One region of the Pseudoalteromonas sp. KAN5 genome, then DNA from elsewhere that is predicted to be linked to it. Evidence: riboswitches for the same ligand, from Rfam matches in the RefSeq annotation. Region 1 holds a riboswitch; the other holds the start of a gene.

Region 1 (3,678 bases):
TGGTAGCGAGCAGCAGCTACTGCATTACAACTGCCCAAGACACTTTCGCCGTTGCCGGTATGAGTGACGGTAGTCGGTGTGATTTTAAAGCCAGCTAATCGAGTTGTTAAAAAAAACAGGGCTTGCTGGCTTTGTAATTGGCGTTGTAGTGGTGCAAGGTTACTCAAGCCATTATGAGATAATACAATACTACACTGCGCAGAAAAGTAAGGTTTCAGCTGCTTAAAAGCATCGCTTACTTGGTAGGCTTTAACTGCAAAAATCACCATATCAATCGGTTGATGAGCTAATTCAGGTAATTGTTGAGTGGTTAATACCTTTGCTGTTATACGGTGTTGTTGCTGATTTTGTTGGTAATAATATTTGTTTTGGCGGCAGCCACGTCTAGTGACAATAGTAAGTTGATTGCCTGTACTTAAAAAGTGGCTATATAGTAGGCCAATTGCCCCATCACCAACAATAACAATATTAGCCATGATTTGGTTTTGTACCAATATGGAACATTAACTTAATGGCAAAGTAGCTCGCAGCACCGGCAAAATCAGCAATAAAGTCGGCAACGGATGCTTGGCGATACGGTAGCATATCTTGCATTATTTCAATTGCAGCGCCATAGCTTGCTAGCAACAAAATTTGCATAAGTAGCGGGATTTTGAATGCTTTATCCATCACCACGGCAAGAATAAAGAAAATGCCAAAATGTGCTACTTTATCAACATGCGGAAATAAGTTTGCAGCACCTTTAATTTCCTTGGCAAACAAAAAAGTAAACGCCACTATACTCACTAAAAATAGTGCTTGGTAAACACGCCGAGTCACGATAAATCCTAAAATCGTTTAAAAACAGAGCCGCAGTATATCAAACAAATTTCGTATCGCACCTGAACAAAGTGCATAAAAATGTAAAGATTTTTAAAATAGGCGTTATAATCTCCCTCATATTAATTTTAAAAAATCTTGTTAGGAGAGACCCATGCCTTCATTTGATATTGTTTCAGAAGTGGAAATGAACGAAGCAAAGAATGCGGTAGATAATGCTAACCGTGAATTAGAAACCCGTTTTGACTTTAGAGGTGTAGATGCATCGATTGAACTTAACGACAAAACGATTAAATTAAAGGCAGAAGCTGATTCACAGGTTATGCAGTTGTTTGATATTTTAGCAAGTAAAATATCAAAACGCGGTATGGATGTAGCTAGCTTAGAGCTACAAGATATTTCTCGTGCAGGTAAAAATGTATTTCGTAATGTTGCATTAAAGCAAGGTATCGAAAAAGACGTAGCGAAAAAAGTAGTTAAAGCCATTAAAGACTCTAAAGTAAAAGTACAGGCAGCAATTCAAGGTGAAGAAGTACGCGTGACAGGTAAAAAGCGTGATGACTTACAAGAAGCAATGCAAGTTGTGCGTAATGCTGACCTTGGCCAGCCATTTCAGTTCAAAAACTTCCGCGATTAAAAACTAAGCTGCGAGTAACGAACTGCGAGCCCCGAGTTTATCCAGCTGCACTCTTTATTTTTGAAGATATTATTGAAGCCAAATGACTTTTTGTTGTTTGGCTTTTGTATTTTGGCACTTATGCTTGCTCGAAGTTCGAATATTTAGATGTATAGCCGTCCATTGACTTTTATCCCTAAAATAATCACAATAACCACCTATTTTTAAGGTGCTTGTAGTTACTTTTCAAGGTTGTTGATAGGTACAGCAAGATAATCGGGAAGTTGGTGATATTTGTAGGATACAAATACAGTCCAACACTGCCCCCGCAACGGTGATACATAATATATACACGTATATTTGTTAAGTCCGGAGACCGGCCTTGAAGTCAATTTACTATCACTTGTGCGGTGGGCGCGGGTCAGGGGATATCATGTTAAACAAATCTACTTTAGGCGTAGCAATCGCTGCCGCGTTATCTTTTTCTGTGTCTGCAGAGCAATCAATTGAGCGTCTTACGGTAACAGCTAACAAATTTGAGCAATCAATTACTGATACGCTAGCGACTGTTGATATTATTGATCGTATAGAAATCGAAAAGAATAATTATCGGGATTTACCATCGCTTCTAAACACTATTGCTGGTGTCGATGTTGTTCGCAATGGTGGCTTTGGTCAAAAAGCTGATGTATTTGTTCGTGGGGCCAGTGCAAAACATACACTAGTGTTAGTTGATGGCGTACGTGTAAGTGATGCAAGTTCCGGTAGTGTATCATTAACCAATATTCCAGTTAATAGTATTGAACGCGTTGAAATTGTCAAAGGCGCAAGAGCGGCAATTTATGGTTCAGATGCAGTGGCAGGGGTTATCAATATAATTACCCGCCAAGCAAGTAAAAATACTGTGTCAGCCACATTAGGTAGTGATAATTATTCTAACTACCAAATAGCTGGCGGGCTTGTAAAAGATGCTATCACTTTTAATTATAACTTAGGTTATGAAGATACTGATGGTTATGATGTAACAGGTAAAGATCCATCATTAGCAGTAACAAAAGATCATGATGATGACGGTTACACTAATAAAAACATTGGCTTTAACTTGGCATATAGAACATTGAATGCAGGTGAATTTAGCTTACTTAGCCAGTATAGCGAAGGCCAAGGTGAGTATGATAATGCATGGGGTAATGACGCGTACGATTTTGAAAACTATATTGCAAAACTTGGCTGGAAAAAAAGCTCGGACGTATATACGCAAAGCGCATCAGTGAGTGTATCCCAAGAAGAAAATATTCAAACAGGGACTGATGATCAACAAATTTATAGCACAGAGCGTGTTGAGTTTGAATACAGTGGACTTTATACAGTAACAAAATCGTTAGATCTTACTGGTGGATTTAATTACTTAAATGAAGATTTATCTGCATCATCAGCTTCTTCATCTGAAGAAGAGCGCGATAATAATGCAGTGTTCGTTGGTGTATTTTATGATGATGAAACTTGGCTTGGTAACGCAGTTGTTAGAACTGATGATTACGAATTTCATGGCCGCGCAAATACTTACACAACAGGTGTAGGCTATAAGGCAAATCAATATCTTAGTGTACGCCTTAGTCACGGAACCGCATTTAGAGCACCATCGCTGATCAATGCCTTTGTCACGGATAGTCTTTGGTATGCCCCTAATAGTGATATTAAACCTGAAGAGTCAGTTAATAATGAGTTTGGTGTTACTTTAGATACAAAGTGGGGGCGTTACGATATCGCTATTTTCGACAACAACATTGATAACTTAATTGATAATAAATATGATGCTGAAATTGGTAAGTATGTAGCAACAAATATTGATAAAGTCTCTATGCAAGGTGTTGAGTTATCTGCTGATTTTGAAGGTTTGGGATTTCAACATAACATCAACCTTAGCTTCTTAGACGCTAAAGATGAAACAACCAATACAGATTTACCGCGCAGACCATCTGAAACATTTAATTACACCCTTGGCAAAAGCTGGGGTGATTTTGACGCTAATATCGCAATGCAATATCGCTCTTCACGTCCATCAATCGCTTATTATGATACTGAGTTGGCTGCTTATACAGTGTTCAATATAGCCGCAAATTATCAATTACTGGATGAGTTATCATTTCAGGCTCGAATTGAGAATATTACAGATAAAGAATACTTTACGGCAGGTACTGGGTTTGCCGCTAACGGTGACTTACTTGGTTACAATGCAGCTG
Region 2 (3,678 bases), 240 kb from region 1:
GCTTGCGAAAATAAAGTAACGATAAAAAGAACACACTACCAATTGCAGAGGTGATCACGCCAATAGGTAACTCTTGATTGGCAAGTAGAATACGCGACAACACATCAACCCATACCATAAATGTACCACCAACCAGTGCGGTCATCATTAAGCCACTGGGTGTGCCTTGGGAAATAAAAAAGCGCACAATATGCGGGATCATCAAACCAACAAAACCTATACCGCCACACATGGCGACTAATACAGCAGTGATCAAAGAGCTAAGTATCAACATTAATAGTCGAAAACGTTGCACTGGGATACCTAGCGTTACAGCACTTTCATCACCTAATAACATTGCATTGAGCTGACGGCGAAAACCCATCATTATCGCTGTACAACTTAAAATAACTAAAGCAGGTAACCAGAGTGTTTCCCAATGAGCACGAGCAAAGCTGCCTAACGTCCAAAATAAAATAGCGGTGATCGCCTGTGGATCGCTAAAGTACAACAATAAACTAGTAAATGCGCTAAATAAAAATGAGAGCGCCACCCCTGCTAATAACATGGTTTCAACTTGCCCACGACCTGCCCGCCCAGCAATAAAAACCAGTAATAACATAGTGCATAAGCTACCAACAAACGCTGCCGCAGACATGCTAATTCCAGCACTTACACCAGTGATGGTAATAAAGCACACCACGCCAAATGACGCGCCCGATGAAATACCAAATAAATAAGGATCGGCCAACGGGTTACGCGTCACTGTTTGTAAAATTAACCCAGCAATCGCTAAACCAGAACCAGCTAAAAAAGCCAATAAGGTACGCGGCATCCGTAATTGCCTGATGATTCTTTCAATAAAGGAGTCATGCCCTTGCCCTATAAGACTATGGTACACATCAATGAACTTACTGGGGGCAGCACCAAAGCTCAATGCAATAAAAATACTGACAACTGCCAATATTAATGCAGTGACAACAGCTAGAGAGTGATTATTTGCCATTAGTCACTCCCGTCTGATAACCATAAAAGTAGGTAATATGCGGAATCACCTTGTCTAATTGCTCGCTTTGAGGATGCGGGGATACCTCAGCGCACACGCCAAATACATCGCTGAGCATTTTTTCAGTGATCACTTGCTCTGGTGTGCCTGATGCAACTAATCGGCCTTTTTTGAGAACCAACAATTCATCACACATACTCGCAGCGAGATTCAGATCATGAAACGATGCTAAAACGGTCACATTAAGCGACTTAGCCAATTCCATTAGTTGAATTTGATATTTAATATCTAAATGACTAGTAGGCTCATCCATAATGAGTAATTTGGGGCCTTGTACAATAGAGCGCGCAATTAATGCCCGTTGCTTTTCGCCACCCGAAAGAGAATCAAACGATTGCTGACAATGATGGCTCAAGCCAACTTGTTCAATCGCCTGTAAAATTAGTTCTTTATCCGTTGTTGTGGTAGAACTAAATAAGCTTTTGTGGGGGGTAAGCCCAAGGCTTACAACATCATAAAGAGATAAGTTAAATTGCGAAGGTGTTTCCTGCAGTACAACGGCTACCTGTTTAGCATACTCATCCGCACTTAACTGCCAGATGTTCTGTCCGGCAAAGGCAACCTCGCCACTGCCTGGCTTGCTATAACGGTATAAACAACGCAGTAAGCTTGATTTACCTGCACCATTGGGGCCTAACAAACCGATGAACTGCCCTGCTTTTATCGAAAAATCGATACTTTGCAAAATAGTAGTACTGGCTACAGACCAAGATAAGTTGGTAACTTTAAGTAAAGGAGGTGGCGCTGCGTCAGGTGTATGCAATGTGTTGTTCTCTCTGGCGATAGCAAACCCACAGCACTACAACCCATAACATTTATGGTGAAAATAGAAGAGTTAACCCGCTCGTTGATTCAAATTAACGTATTTTGTATCTGACTTATCACCCAGGTGACTTACAGTTGCGGGTACAGTTGAGGACTTTCACCCCATTCCAAAATACATAAGGCTCTATTATGGGCAGGTGAATAAATATTTCAATGAATATCTTTCTAGACGGCTAGTAATCGTATTTAAAAAATAATTCTAGGCCATGCATGACCACTTTCATCAATAAAAACCTCAATGCACACATGCTTACCATAGCCGATGGAGAAAATATTTTGTTGCTGAGATTGTTTAGGTAACTGGCAAATTATCGCGAGCAGCTGTTTGATCACTCCTGCATGAGTGATCACCAACTGCGCTTGAGTGTTGGTTTTTGCAATATCAATTAGTAGAGTGTGCCACCATGTCGCAATCCGTTCATAAAATTCAGCCATGCGCTCGCCACCGGGCGGAGTAACATGCCATGGTTCTTGCCAAAAATCACCAATACTCGGACTATGTGTTTGTTGCCATAAAAATTCATATTTACAACCATCCCACTCGCCAAAGTTATACTCTCGGATTTGATCCGTTAACACTAGGGGGATTTGTTGGCGATTAGCAAGCTCAGTTGCAAATACGCTGCAACGTATTAGCGTAGAACTAATAATGCGTTCTATACCCGTAATTCCGGCAACGGCAGAGTTTAACTGTTCGACACCATTTTTGCTTAATGCAAAATCGGTATGTCCGGCCAAAACACCTTGCTCAACAAGTTCTCCATGACGTAATAAATAAACACGACTAGAAAATGGTGTCATAACATCCTTAGTAAAAATAATGAATCGAGCTTTGAATTATTAAGTAATACCAATCATATCAAGTTACTGACCATTTATAGCGACAGATAAATGGCGTGATAACAAGGCATAAATTTTGACATGTAGTTGTTCTCGGCAATTGCTTCTGCATTGCTCTACCTCCTGCATCCATGCAGTCATTTATACGCAGTTAGCGCTTTATTTAGCTCGCTAGAATGGTTAAATATTTAAGTTGATTGATATAAAGCACCGCTTAAGCTAAACGTATTAAACGCACATCAAAATGCAATACCGCATTAGCACCTATTTTACCGCCATTACCTTTGCGACCCCATGCCAGTTCAGGAGGAATAACAAACTCATAGCGAGAACCAACAGTCATCAATAGGATACCTTCTCGTAATCCTTCAATAGCCTCAGCTAATGCAAACACTTCCGGCATACCCGCTTTATAGCTGTCAGCTATAACACTACCATCTGCTAACATAATACGCTGATTAATTACCACAGTATCTGAATCAGTTACCTGCTCTGCAGACACTTCATCAATTACCTTATACATTAAACCAGAATCACACCGTTGAGTATCAGGGTGACTACTAAACTTTGCAATAAAACTTTCACTGTTTTTACGATTAAGCCCCGAAGAGCCTTTTGATTTTGTTGTCTTTTTCCGTGCCACCTAAGCTCACTTATTTATACTATAAATAAGGTGATTTATCGCATAAGTAGAACAATAAACGCAAGTGTTATAATAAGTTTCGAGTTTCGAGTTTTTCAAGATTAAAATGCAGGAGAGTTAAAGAGGCACCGTTTTAAAGGTGTATGTTGCGCTCTGAGGAGTTCGTGGCGTTCTTTAATCCGTGGGAGCCCTCAACCCACGCTGCGGTATCCAGGTTGACACTGTGCGGCTGATAGCTGACGGCTTAACGCTGACAGCTATACTTTACAACAAAAAACCCGTTACATCGCTGTAACGGGTTTCTATTATTTGGAGCCTGGCGATG

Evidence for each region. A riboswitch is a leader RNA that binds a small molecule or an ion and turns the genes downstream of it on or off. The one in region 1 is predicted to bind cobalamin.
Region 2: another riboswitch for cobalamin. It lies ahead of KAN5_RS10525 (ABC transporter ATP-binding protein); the one in region 1 lies ahead of KAN5_RS11515 (TonB-dependent receptor).

What each region holds. Positions count from the first base shown of each region.
Region 1 covers NZ_AP025589.1:2,589,110-2,592,787, reverse strand. The annotation lists gene KAN5_RS11530 (2-dehydropantoate 2-reductase) at 1-476, opposite strand, end outside; gene KAN5_RS11525 (VanZ family protein) at 469-819, opposite strand; gene KAN5_RS11520 (YajQ family cyclic di-GMP-binding protein) at 974-1,456, shown strand; cobalamin riboswitch at 1,668-1,835, shown strand; gene KAN5_RS11515 (TonB-dependent receptor) at 1,869-3,678, shown strand, end outside.
Region 2 covers NZ_AP025589.1:2,346,604-2,350,281, forward strand. The annotation lists gene KAN5_RS10520 (iron ABC transporter permease) at 1-985, opposite strand, end outside; gene KAN5_RS10525 (ABC transporter ATP-binding protein) at 975-1,808, opposite strand; cobalamin riboswitch at 1,892-2,035, opposite strand; gene KAN5_RS10530 (histidine phosphatase family protein) at 2,057-2,671, opposite strand; gene KAN5_RS10535 (FKBP-type peptidyl-prolyl cis-trans isomerase) at 2,925-3,353, opposite strand; rRNA gene rrf (5S ribosomal RNA) at 3,668-3,678, opposite strand, start outside.